One region of the Paenibacillus sp. GCM10012306 genome, then DNA from elsewhere that is predicted to be linked to it. Evidence: predicted binding sites of a transcription regulator. Region 1 holds the regulator's gene; each other region holds the start of a gene.
The links. Region 1 encodes LexA, which represses DNA repair genes until DNA is damaged. Its sites were predicted from a motif close to CGAACATATGTTCG; they were not measured.

Region 1 (4,152 bases):
CCCAATCATTTTGGTAAACGGAAAGGTCTCATAGGACTCATACAAACCCCTGGCTTCCCTGCGTACAGCAGCTTCCAACTCATGGGGATCCACAGCGTCTCCTGCAGCCTCACAAGCAGAGCGAAACGATTCCTCTACACTGCGTTCATCCCAAAGCAGCGTATCGTCCAAATCAAAAAGTACAGCGGTAATCGGCATTTAAGTAACTCCCTCTCCCTGAAGTGAACTGCTCTCTATTGTTTACAATTGCTCTACCGGAATGTTGTTGACCTTACCGAATTCTTGCAGTCGTTCGCCCATCGCAGCCGTGTCATAACGGTTAATCAGCTTGGAGAACACCCACGTGGTGCGTTTGCCTTTATACTTAATCGTGACAGCACTGCGAGAAACTGTGATCTTCTCAATATCGGTAGCAGGCAGCCAACGTTCGCGGTTGAATTTGATAGTGGACAATCTGTTCCGCTCTACCTTCAGGTAAGGACGACGGAAATACAGCATAGCTGCCAGCAGCAAGTACAACCCCACGCCCAGCCAGTGCATGAAGACGCTTCCTCCACTTTGATCCAGTGTACCGATGAGCCAATAAAGCACACCTAGTGCAACGAGAACAACGGGCAATACGATATTGCGCCCCTTGAATACATCGCTAGTCTTTGTACTGGAAGCCGAGGATTGAATGGCATCCTTCCCTTGTTTCTTTCTTTGCTTATTGAGTTGCTGTGAATTGCGTTGAACCATTCTTTCCCAAGAACGGGCCATGTCTCTTCCCCCTAGTCATCCTGAAATATCTATGAAAAGAAACAGAGGGTTCATGTTAAGCCTCTGCTCCTTGTTCAACGCTTATTTATCTACGAATTCAATGTTGTCCAGTTGGGCACGGAAATTGCGGCGAATGTTGCCCAAGTAAATTTCACGGAGCTTGGCGCGCTCAGCCAGTTCTTCTTCATTCAGACCCTCGTTCTTCTGCTTGTGTGCCAGTTCATTAATTCGTGCAATCAATTCATCTATATTCAATATTTTCGCCTCCCTAATAAATTCATTCTAACTTTGCCATGAGAAAAAGAGCTTGTCAAGGTTTACCCCCTGCAAGCTCTCTAATGTTCCTATCTCTGAACATAAAGTTGTTAAAATAACGGGACTGTTAAAACGTCTCCTGCATGAATAGTGCTGTCGGTCAATTGGCTCGATCGTTTAATTCCTTCTATATATACAGCTGTCTTCATATTGGTCGGCTTATATCTAAGAGCGATGCTCCAGAGAGTATCTCCTTGTTCAACCACAACCCTCTTCTCTTGCTTCGCAAGATTAACAGGTCCAGCAAACACATTACCTACTACTGTAAAGCCCGCAACAATCAGCAGCAGAAAAAGAGCGATCTTATAGAAGTTAAATGTTCTGATCAACTGACTTAATCCATTCGATAGCACATTGGTGATTTCTTGAATTCTATTTATTAGTCCAGAACCTAAAGTTTGTCCTACAGAGCTAACTTCTGTGTCCTTGTCATAGATGCTATGGTATGTACTGTACTTTAACATAATTCATCATCCTCCAAACACTTGTTCTTACTTGCAAAATCAATATAACACGAACATGTGTTTTGATCAATACTATTTTCGAACAATTGTTCCCCTCTTATAAAATCCCCTTTCTGAGTGAAAAAAATGCTCTTGATGTGCTCATCTCCCTTGCCGTTCTTGCGTATTCCTTCGACATAGAGGCCGATTATTGAAGATATCATTCTCCTTCCTGTTCTCATCCTTGTTCCCTTCTCTTAAACTATCGATAACGTTAGAACTTATGTTTGTGCGAACGGCAGTTCTATGTTATAATTTTCCCAAACATTACTATATGGGGTTGATTCTGATGTCAAAGATTTCGAGTCGCCAGCTGGCGATCCTGGAATTTATACGTAACGAAGTCCGCAGCAAGGGTTATCCTCCTTCCGTACGGGAAATCGGAGAAGCTGTAGGCCTCGCCTCCAGCTCCACGGTACACGGTCATCTGGACCGCCTTGAGAAGAAAGGCCTGATCCGCCGGGATCCGACAAAGCCGCGTGCCATTGAACTGCTTGGCCAGGAAGACTCGGAGAATGTCCATCAATTTGCCCAGACGATCACTCGCGTTCCTGTAGTAGGGAAGGTTACCGCCGGGGTACCTATCACCGCAACAGAGAACATCGAGGACTATTTCCCGCTCCCAACACATTATGTTGGTGACAACAAGGTATTTATGCTTTCTGTTCTTGGTGACAGTATGATCGATGCTGGCATTATGAACGGCGATTATGTCATTGTGCGCCAGCAGCAGACCGCAGACAATGGTGATATTGTTGTCGCTATGACTGAAGATGATGAAGCTACCGTTAAGACTTTCTATAAGGAACGTGATCATATTCGCCTCCAGCCGGAGAACCCGTCCTATGAGCCACTTCGCCTGAATCGGGTAAGCATTTTGGGTAAAGTCATCGGATTATTCCGGGATGTCCACTAATCTATCATTAATGTCTCTATTAGAAGACTGTTCCGTTCAGCGGTGCAGTCTTTTTTCTGTCTAAACTCTTTTCCCTAACTCGAATAAAGAAGCAAGAATTCAGAACAAAACTATCGCGATAGTTTGCGTCAAATAAGTACTGAGGTATCCTCTGAGTTTAGATAGGGCCACACTTTTTTTATTTTTACTCACGATTTCGGATTAACGGCACCCTTGCTCCGCACATATCCTAATTTAAAGGAGTGCTGATCCCATGCCCAATTACCGAATTGTCGTCGATTTAACACAACGAATGCTGTATTTGCTGGATAACAATACTGTCGTCCGAGGTTACCCTGTCGGAATCGGAACGATGCTAACCACAACACCAGAGGGAGAATATACGATCATTAACAAACAGCCTAATCCCGGAGGTCCATTCGGTGTGTTCTGGATGGGACTTTCCAAGCTGCATTATGGCATTCACGGGACGAATGACCCCTCCTCCATTGGACATCTGGTCTCGCACGGATGCATTCGAATGTTCAACCAAGATGTACTGGCACTTGCTGCGCTGGTTCCAATTGGGACGCGGGTGACTATCCGGCGTTAACCGCCTGGTACTGGATGATTTGACGTGCAAATAGCCGTCAGACGGTGTCTGGCGGCTTGGTCATGGGGATAATTCAAATTACAGCAAGAAAGATCTAGAGATAATAACTAACAAGATGAAGAGAACCAAGATTGCAGCAGTAGATGTGCCAAGACCATATCCTCCAGCAAATTCACCCATGAGTAATTCCTCCTTTTCTATGAAGACACCAGGATTTGCAGCGACAAAAGATCGGCCCTTAGGAAAGGGAGATTTCTTCTCCGCTAACTTAATGCCCGAATAGTCCAGGCCCCTTGATTAGATCCAGCAAATACTCAAAATGATTACAAGCAGAATGTAAAGCACCAAAATCGTTCCTGTTGACGTAAAAGGACTAACTACTGGTCCACAATGTTCTGCACCCATGTGAATTCCTCCTTCAGATTAATGACTACAGAACAGAATATGTAACAGTATCCTACTGAGTTTGGGCAAACCGGAAAAGAAATGTACTCCTGTGACGAAGGTAAAAGCTTACCTTTGAGGGGACTTAGAAGGTCCACACTAAGATGGATCTTATTTATTTCTATCGGGGAAGTATAGTACACTGGTAACAAACCAATGTTCGGAGGATTCTCATCATGTGCGGACGTTATACCATTACAGTCTCTATAGAAGAACTAATGCTGAGGTATCTTACGAATGATGCCAGCATCCTTCATTATGCTCCCAGATATAATGCCGCTCCCATGCAGCATATTCCGGCTGTGATTCACACAGGTACCGGCAACCGAATCGGTGAGCTTCGTTGGGGCCTTGTTCCATCATGGGCGCAGGACGATAAGATCGGCAGCAAAATGATCAATGCCCGTGGGGAGTCTTTATTGGAAAAAGCCTCGTTCAAGAAACTCGTTGCCTCTCGGCGGTGCCTGATCCCTGCAGACGGCTACTATGACTGGAAAAAGGTAGACGGTCGCAAGCAGCCTATGAGAATTGGCATGCGGGACGGCAGTATTTTCTCAATGGCTGCTCTATATGATATATGGCTGGACCCGAAAGGCGAGAAGCTGGCCACCTGCACGATTATC
Region 2 (4,152 bases), on a different contig from region 1:
TCACAACTCAAACCTTCTATTTTCGGGATTTGGTTGAAGGCTTGAGCGGCTTTGATATGATAGATCCTAATTAAGTTAATTTCTCATATTACTCCTCCTTTCGCCATTTTTATTAGCACTTATATCCCTTGAGTGCTAACTATATCCATTATAAGCATTTGCTTGTCCACATTTCAATAGTTTCTGAGAGCATTTGTTCTGTTTTTTTATAATTGGAATACGCTTAGTAATATTTGTGCCAACTCCTAAGCGGATAAATGCAATTTGATCAATTAAATAGACTGCTCTATTTTTAAATGGGAGAGAATACGAGCTGCGCATTTTGTAAAGTGGACACTGATCTCCGACCGCAGTACTTCTCTGACAATACCAAACTGATCTTCATAACCACGACAAACATAACGATGATAAATAATCCCGTCATGGGTTTCATCGCTAAAAATTTTTATATTTCGTTGTCTTAATTCTCGATTGATCTTGGACAAATCCTTCGTGATGTAATTCATTATGATTTGAATGACCTGTTCGAAAAGTTGCTTAAACAAATGTGTTGAGTTCCGAAGGTCCTGTAAACTCTTGTCACACATGGTCAGCATGTAAGGGAACATAATAGCATCCCGAATCATAGTCAGTTCTTCCGTCGTTATTCTCCCGGTCTGCAGATTTTTATTCCGGTTCTCATATTGTTCCTGATGTTCGGTTAAAAGCATTTTTGATTTCCATCTCTCGTTTCCGTCAAGTTTGCTCATTTGAAATGCCCCCCAATTTGGCCTGCTCGTTCTCGCGCCACACCGGCTTCCAGCAATGAAGAGGCGCGCATAATGGCATCACTGCCGTATCGATCCTTAATATGGTCAGTGGCCCGCTCAATCGCATAAGCAGCGTTCCTGTCTTCAAACAGGGTCAATTGATAAACACTGTCGTCCGAGAGTTGCGTTAACGAAATATGTAGATGGCTAATCGGCAACCCTTTCCAGTGATCAATAAAAAGTTTTTGTGCTGCCTGGGCTACTTCATGCGTGAGGGATGTGGGTTGGTGCAAAGTCATCTGACGACCAAACGACGAAGCCCTTTCTCCATCTGTTTCTACAGCGCCTACAGACACAACCCTGCCTTGATAACCATGCCTGCGCGCCCGCCGGCAAACCTCCACAACTAATTCAAGTAAGACAACTTCAATATCCTCCAAACGCCCATATAAGCTGCTTCTTAAGGCTTTCCCATGACTTATGGATTTGAGAGCGCCTCGAATGGAGGAGACTACGGGACTGGAGTCCTTTCCGTTTGCAATCTGCCAGTAGTACTCCGACTGAATATCCGATTGCTTTCGAAACTCTCTGCGCATTCGTTGCTTAAATTCTCCTAACTCTAAACGAGCAACGTCACCTATGGTTGGCAGACCCATCCGGAGAAAATGCATTGTCATGCGAGAGCCAACCATAAACATTTGGTGGACGGGTAACGGCCATAAATCCCTCTCCATATTCTCGAATCCCAGCTTAAACACACCGTCATTTCTTTTTTTCGCAAAATTATCGGTTGCCATTTTCGCTAGAATTTTTGTAGGGCCAATCCCTACCCTAGACCATACGCCAGTAGATAATTTCACTCGCGACTGTATTAAATGAGCAATTTCATCTTCGGATCCAAAAAGAGCAGTAGAACCTGTTACGTCTAGAAATTGTTCATCAATGCTGTAGGGCTCAACTTGATCGGTTATTGATTCAAAAATCTTTGTAATTAATACGGATATCGTGATATACCGCTGCATTCTGGGGCGTATGACTATCAAATCAGGGCAGAGTACTAAGGCTTCTCCAACTCGCTGAGCTGTTGTTACTCCCTTGGCCTTGGCCATAGGACAGGCCGCTAAAATAATCCCCGATTTACGTGCAGGATCCCCAACAGCTACAGGTTTGTTTTGATATTCTGGATGAGCTGCTTTTTCGATGGAGGCATAAAATGATTGCCCATCCACCAAAAAAATAACTTTAGACATACTTATCACCAGCTTTTAGTAATGGTAATTAGTTATTACGATTATATAATGCGAACACACATTCTGTATACATATTATATACCGAACATACATTCTCTATTCAAGTGTAATTTATGGAATTCGTTCTTTAAGTCCCGACTCTGGACGTTTCATTAAATTAACGAGCAGGATTACTGTAAAGTAGAGTATTAATTTCTTTTGACAAGTGTAACTACTAAAAAATAATGTGATATAATAATATCCCGCAGAGAGTTACAAATAAACTATGTTTTAGGAGTATTCCCCCCTGAGTGACCTTACCCCTTTATTAACTATATCCGGTGCATTTGGTGCAGCTTTTGCTGGTCAATATGTAGCTCATAAACTTCCACGCAATCGTGATATTGAAAACAAAAAACCTCGAAGTAAATACTGAAGAGATGAGTCCAATAGAATGTGCCGAAAAGATATTAAGTTTTATTAAGTCCAATAAGGAATACTCGGTATTTAAGAATTAAGTATAAGAAATGTTTGTGTTTCCTAGATGGTGTATCCATCAGATAACACCATATTCAAGCATTGGCCACAAATTGCGTTTTGACCACAATGTTTACATTAGTGTATAGAGAAAAACCATCCCTAACAATGGAATGGTTTCAAGGAAAAAGGTTCCCATTTATTTGCATTTATTGATTCGCCACAAAAGCAATCTGCTAATGCTTGTGTAAATGGAACAATCATGTCTTTGTTCCAGTCAGCTAACCTGTTATCGTGTATCTCTGTCCATAATCGGTGTTTAGATACCCAGTATGTCAACTCTAAAACACCTGCATCTTCCCCTTGTTTAAGGTGGTAATGTATAGACCCTTTCAACGTTGAACGGGTTGTTTTTTGCGTTATGTTTAACCCATATGTATTTATTATTCCCTCTATTTCTTGTATGACAAAGTCAACATCAAGTGATTTTGTTTGTGGCAGTTTGAAACTTATTATTTCATATTTTATCATGTATTCTATGACCTACCATAAGTGCCAATCTCAACGCCATTGTTCAGGAAAATCTATTCCTGCTTGTTTCAATGCCACATACCATTGACCTTCATGAATGGCTTCATGTTGAATTGCAATACTACATATTTCATCTGGCTCGCCTTGCTTCCTAAACTTATACACGTATTTACGAATCTATCTTTATCTTGTATTCCATACTTCTCAGTAATTTGCCTGTACGTCCATTTATCCTCCTCATGCAAACGTACGGCCTTCTTCCTTACTTCCTCTGTATATAATTTATTTGGTTACTCTCTTTTTCTCCCCCCTAAGTATCACAGATTTCCCATATGGGTTTTTCCAATGTCTACTATAAGGGGGCCCTCACATGGGCTTATTTTTATATTCTTTAGCTAGGTTTTTGTCAGTATAGGTTGAGTGGGTGTTATAAGGTAACAAGAGCTATTTAATCTTTTATAAAGATTTTAGTGTGAATTTTTCGGACTAGATGTTTTAGATTTTCAAGAAAAAGGGTGAATCCTGGAATTTCTTTGGCTAGGAAAAGTGAATTATATACATTATAGTTAAATATAGCAATGAAAAAAATTAACCCTAACAAGTTATATTGCTCACTGAAAATGGTTTCATTACCTGTAACCGCTCCATCTTCAATGAGGAGATTTTTCATTGCAATGATAGCAGTACCTAGCCCTGTTAAGTATAAAATAAGTAAATTAATAGCTCTAAACCAACTAGTGAAGTCCGTAGATTTGCAAAAATAAATACAAAAAATATGTACTATCATAGTTATTATAAAAGCAAGGATAGAAGACATCATGGTTCCATAAACTAAAAATTCGATAGTTTGATTTGAAGAAAAAACAAATATGGATTGTACAAAATCTGTACCATACCAAAAAGAGCAGCCATAAATAAAAATAAACAAGCTAAAGAAAAACAAAGATTTTAACATTACCGAACTAAAACGTTGTGAAATCAATAGTATCCCTCTTTTTTTGTTAAGTCTAAAACAATTATACCTCAAAATATTCTTAAGTAGAGCATTATATGGTTGTCATTTCCTCTCTTACTTATTTTGTTATAATGTAATTACCAACCTTCGAAGGAGAATTTTAGATGTACTTACATAGCGTTAAAGTGTGGAATTGGAGAAAATTTGGACG
Region 3 (4,152 bases), on a different contig from region 1:
TCGAGATAATCATGCTGTCCGTTAATAATTCCCGTGCCTTGCAAAGCATATAACGTCCTCAGAAGCGTCCGGGCAGGAGCCGTCAAATCCGGATTAGCCGGGGTCATGACCCAATTCCGGAACGCCGTCTGCCACTGTACATCGTTTACCAGCCGTGATGCCGAATCCAACAGCTGCCATAGCATCCCTTGTTCCACTAGCCCTCACCACCCTAGTACTTGTGGTACATAGTATGAAAAGGCCCTGCACAAGGACGCGGCCAATGTACAGAACAAAGAGCCTGTCTTTAGAATCTGCTGTTTCTCTGCTCGATTTTGTCAGCAATATACAAATCCAGTGCCCTGATCCCGCGAGTTGCCAGCTTAATGAACAGGATAAATGCATACACTCCACAACCCAAAAAGAACAAATAAAACAGCAGACCAAAGATTCCAAAACCCGTCATCATCACAAAGAACCCCTCCATCACATAGATTTACAAGCATATATAAGTGGCTAACGCCACACCTTCTCCTAATTATAGAGAATCGCGCTATAATTCGAAATACGCTATACTGATTGAATCGCAGAAAAAGGAGGAGCAGAAGTGAAGTTACGTAAATTAATCGGCAGTCTCATCATTGTTGCACTGCTAGCTCTAGGTTCTTACTGGTATGAAGAGGACGGACAGTTCCCGCCATCATCCCCATCCGATTCTGAAATTGTTCAGTTGGTCTTTCCCTCGGATCGTTATCCAGAGACAGCCAAGCATATTCAGGAAGCCATTGCAAAAGGTGAGTCCGCCATATGTACAATCGATCGTGAGCAAGCAGAGAATAACCGCCGCCTCTCTTTAAAGGGCGTTCCTACCAAAAAGGGCTACGACCGCGACGAATGGCCGATGGCGATGTGCAAGGAAGGCGGAGAAGGCGCAGATATTAAATACATATCGCCAAGCGACAACCGCGGTGCCGGAAGTTGGGTTGGCAATCAGTTGGAAGGATATGCGGACGGGGTTCGTGTTGAGTTTATGTTCCAGTAATGAAATAACCCCCGCCCGGCCAAGGCCAGGGGGGGAACAGTCCGATAAGGCTAGCCTAGAACAAACAGGCTTTAGTGATAATAACCAACAGAATGAAGAGAACCAGAATAGCACCTGTAGAAGTAAAAGGACTTACACACGGAGAGACGACAGGAGCTTCATTTACCGGACTAACATTTCCACAACCGCAACCATATCCTGCACCCATTTAAATTTCCTCCTTAGAATGATGAATATTGAATACAGCTCAGAATATGTGAAATTCCGCCTGAAGGTATGGGCCAACAGGTAAAGAAATGCGTGACAATTATATCAAGGCCTTGACTGAACAATTGTTGTGCATCCTGCCTGCTTATAAAAAAGAATATCCCTGTCGATATAGCTTATAGGAGGAGGTGCGATATGGATATTGCAGCATTATCTACTTCAATGAGCCAAGCATCCTTGGCCCAGGCCGTGGGTATACAAGTATTAAGTATTGCTAAGGATCAAGCAGAAACTCAGTCCCAGAATCTGGTGCAAATGCTTGAACAAAGCGTTCATCCGAACTTAGGAAAAACACTTGATATTCGCGTCTGAATGTTTTATGCTAGTCTTCACAAGAACATTAGTTCCCTTTTCTAAAATTTCAAAAGGCATCAGGCGGAAAGCAGACCCCTGCTTTCTCCGCCTTCCTGCTTTTTCACAGCCCTTCGGGCTTTTCTTTTGGTCAATAATACGAACATACGATCCTATAATGAGGTGGATAAAGTGAAATCTTACTATCAAATGACTGTTTTGGAAAAATGGACAGAGGATTTATACAACAGACTCCAGATAAAGCAGCCTTCGCAAATCTCCATTGAGTATATTTCAGAGCGCTTGAATATCTGGGTTCATTACCTCGATGTTAGAAGTAAGGCTGTTGAGGCATCCGCCGGAATGTACAGCATGTTCATTGATAACCGTCTGCCAGCAAGCATGCAGCGCCTGGAGTTTCTTCACGCTCTCTGCCATCTGCTGCGCCATTCCGGCAGGCGTACGCTGATGCCCGCGATCTTCACTCAAGATCAGGAGGATGAATCCGACCGCTTCATTCTGTATGCCTCCATGCCATACTCCATGATCTCGCGCCTGCCATTGCCGGAGCATCGTGGAGAGGCCATCCGTTACCTGGCAGCTATGTTTCAAGTCCCGAATGAACTGGCTGTCCAGCGGATCGATCAAATACAAAGACGCATATTTCAAGGCCAACTGCTTGCGGTTATGTCCCCAGCAAATTAATCCCACTGATATTCAGTCCGACTCGCGGGGATAATACCAATAACTGAATCACCAAGCCGTTAACCGCCCCCTGTTGCATGGCAGAATGATCTCATTGGAGGAATCCCTATGGAAGCCACTAAAATCATTGCCTTATTAATGTCCCATCCCGAATACAATGTTGATGCAGTACACCCCGAGATACCTGATTTTGTGGGAATCGAAACGATTGAAGTGGATCACGAGACCCAGACCTTCTCTATTCTGCTGCAAGAACCCAAGGAAGATGGTGTAATTCTATAAGACCTGTATGACCATGGATCGCCTCCGGCTGATGGTTGTTATACCAATCATAATATGGGTATAATTGACACAGACTAATTTATGGGGGCAACTTAATGGATAAAGGAGTACGTCAGAACTTGCAAGCTGCAGTGGCAAAGAACGAACGTATCAACCTCGTTTTATTGAATGGCGGGAACCTGCAGGGCACAGCGGAAGCCTTGACCTACCGAATGATCAAGATACAGACGGAGGAAGAATCACTCTGGGTTCCGATTACGGAGATCGAGAGCGTGTCCCATACATTGCAACCAAATATAACCGGTACCCCGGTAGATCAGGAAGCTAGCAGAGAGAAAGCCAGTCAAATCACAATCAGCCGCATCCAAGAAGCGATATCTCAAGAAAATAACCCCAGGCAACTAAGAGCCTTGGCGGAGCTTCTAATCACGTATCTGGATAAGAAAATCTACGATTAACTAATTTTACCGACACTACGCTGTAAGCAGACATCATACAATGTCCATCCTACCCATACATAGGCCTGACTACATCAAAGCACCTCGCCTTATCGGCAAGGTGCTTATTTTGTGGCATTCTACAAGCCACCCCCATCACTTAGCTATTGCTCTTAAAACACCCGTCAACCGCTTGATTCCCTCTGTTCCTGCCCAGCCTCCCGCGCTCGCCAAAATCACGTTATGAAACAACTTCATGGCTATGGAATACGCCATCGTTCCGACCACGATCTCCAAGACAATAAACCGTAGAATATCACCAGAGGTTATAATATATACTTTAAACTCCTGATTATGCAGCATGGGCTCACCATCCACCTCTAAAGCTTTTATGTAACCCATATGCTTTCACCAGATTGTCTGATTCCTGTCAACATTTTCCTAATATTATAGTAATATTTACCTAGTTCTGCTAGACTATATCTAAAATATTACTCAATCAGGAGGATTTTCGCGTGAAAAAAGTAATACTCCCGCTATCCCTATCAATAATTCTGTTACTCACACCTGCGCTGGCCAGTGCCCACCAAGGTCGGACCGATTCAAATGGTGGTCACTATTGCCGCACAAACTGCGAGAAGTGGGGATTGAAAAAAGGAGAGTACCACTATCACAGCAGTGGATCTAAAAAGAAAAAGCACTGATTCTGTGCAACTCTGGCACCTCAGTAAATGAAATTAAATGAGTTGCCAGGGCCCGATTAATCGCTTAATAAACGTAGCTCGTCTTTCTCTGGCTCTTTTCCTAATTTTGAATTAATTTTATGTAATTGTTCTATGATCTCGGATAAACCGATGAAAAACATCCCCGAAACAAGACCCGCAGCCCAATATAACAGGGTCAAAGACCACAGTTGTTCATATGTCTCACTATATAGGCCCACATTCTCTCTCCCAAACATCAAACCAAGAATAAACCCTGCTGCTATAATAACAATCCCTATCCAGGTAAGCACGCCAGAAATTTTTTTTTCTCTTTCCAACATATGAATCACCACCTTTCCAATAGTTATATTTTACCACATACGCAACAGGCATCTATATTTCTTCGAGGAAAAATGTGATGCTTTACTATTAGATCAACATTATT

Region 2: a site for LexA is predicted at 2,082-2,095, ahead of ACFORK_RS18495 (DNA polymerase IV). Genes of this name have one in related genera too.
Region 3: a site for LexA is predicted at 1,740-1,753, ahead of ACFORK_RS02425 (ImmA/IrrE family metallo-endopeptidase). Genes of this name have one in related genera too.

What each region holds. Positions count from the first base shown of each region.
Region 1 covers NZ_JBHRYW010000013.1:194,412-198,563, forward strand. Annotated here, with positions in the region: gene ACFORK_RS24250 (HAD family hydrolase) at 1-198, opposite strand, end outside; gene ACFORK_RS24255 (hypothetical protein) at 241-759, opposite strand; gene ACFORK_RS24260 (DUF896 domain-containing protein) at 841-1,014, opposite strand; gene ACFORK_RS24265 (LysM peptidoglycan-binding domain-containing protein) at 1,125-1,538, opposite strand; gene lexA (transcriptional repressor LexA) at 1,867-2,493, shown strand; gene ACFORK_RS24275 (L,D-transpeptidase) at 2,747-3,085, shown strand; gene ACFORK_RS24280 (sporulation protein YjcZ) at 3,164-3,265, opposite strand; gene ACFORK_RS24285 (YjcZ family sporulation protein) at 3,383-3,490, opposite strand; gene ACFORK_RS24290 (SOS response-associated peptidase) at 3,706-4,152, shown strand, end outside.
Region 2 covers NZ_JBHRYW010000008.1:180,137-184,288, reverse strand. Annotated here, with positions in the region: gene ACFORK_RS18500 (YhjD family protein) at 273-749, opposite strand; gene ACFORK_RS18495 (DNA polymerase IV) at 746-1,999, opposite strand; partial or broken gene ACFORK_RS18490 (chloramphenicol phosphotransferase CPT family protein) at 2,395-2,522, shown strand; gene ACFORK_RS18485 (hypothetical protein) at 2,618-2,986, opposite strand; gene ACFORK_RS18480 (hypothetical protein) at 3,435-3,968, opposite strand; gene ACFORK_RS18475 (ATP-dependent nuclease) at 4,106-4,152, shown strand, end outside.
Region 3 covers NZ_JBHRYW010000001.1:551,446-555,597, reverse strand. Annotated here, with positions in the region: gene ACFORK_RS02450 (glycosyl hydrolase) at 1-197, opposite strand, end outside; gene ACFORK_RS02445 (hypothetical protein) at 287-451, opposite strand; gene ACFORK_RS02440 (DNA-entry nuclease) at 587-1,021, shown strand; gene ACFORK_RS02435 (YjcZ family sporulation protein) at 1,077-1,229, opposite strand; gene ACFORK_RS02430 (YjfB family protein) at 1,424-1,600, shown strand; gene ACFORK_RS02425 (ImmA/IrrE family metallo-endopeptidase) at 1,790-2,284, shown strand; gene ACFORK_RS02420 (hypothetical protein) at 2,393-2,566, shown strand; gene ACFORK_RS02415 (hypothetical protein) at 2,662-3,024, shown strand; gene ACFORK_RS02410 (hypothetical protein) at 3,160-3,405, opposite strand; partial or broken gene ACFORK_RS02405 (YHYH domain-containing protein) at 3,492-3,680, shown strand; gene ACFORK_RS02400 (hypothetical protein) at 3,764-4,048, opposite strand.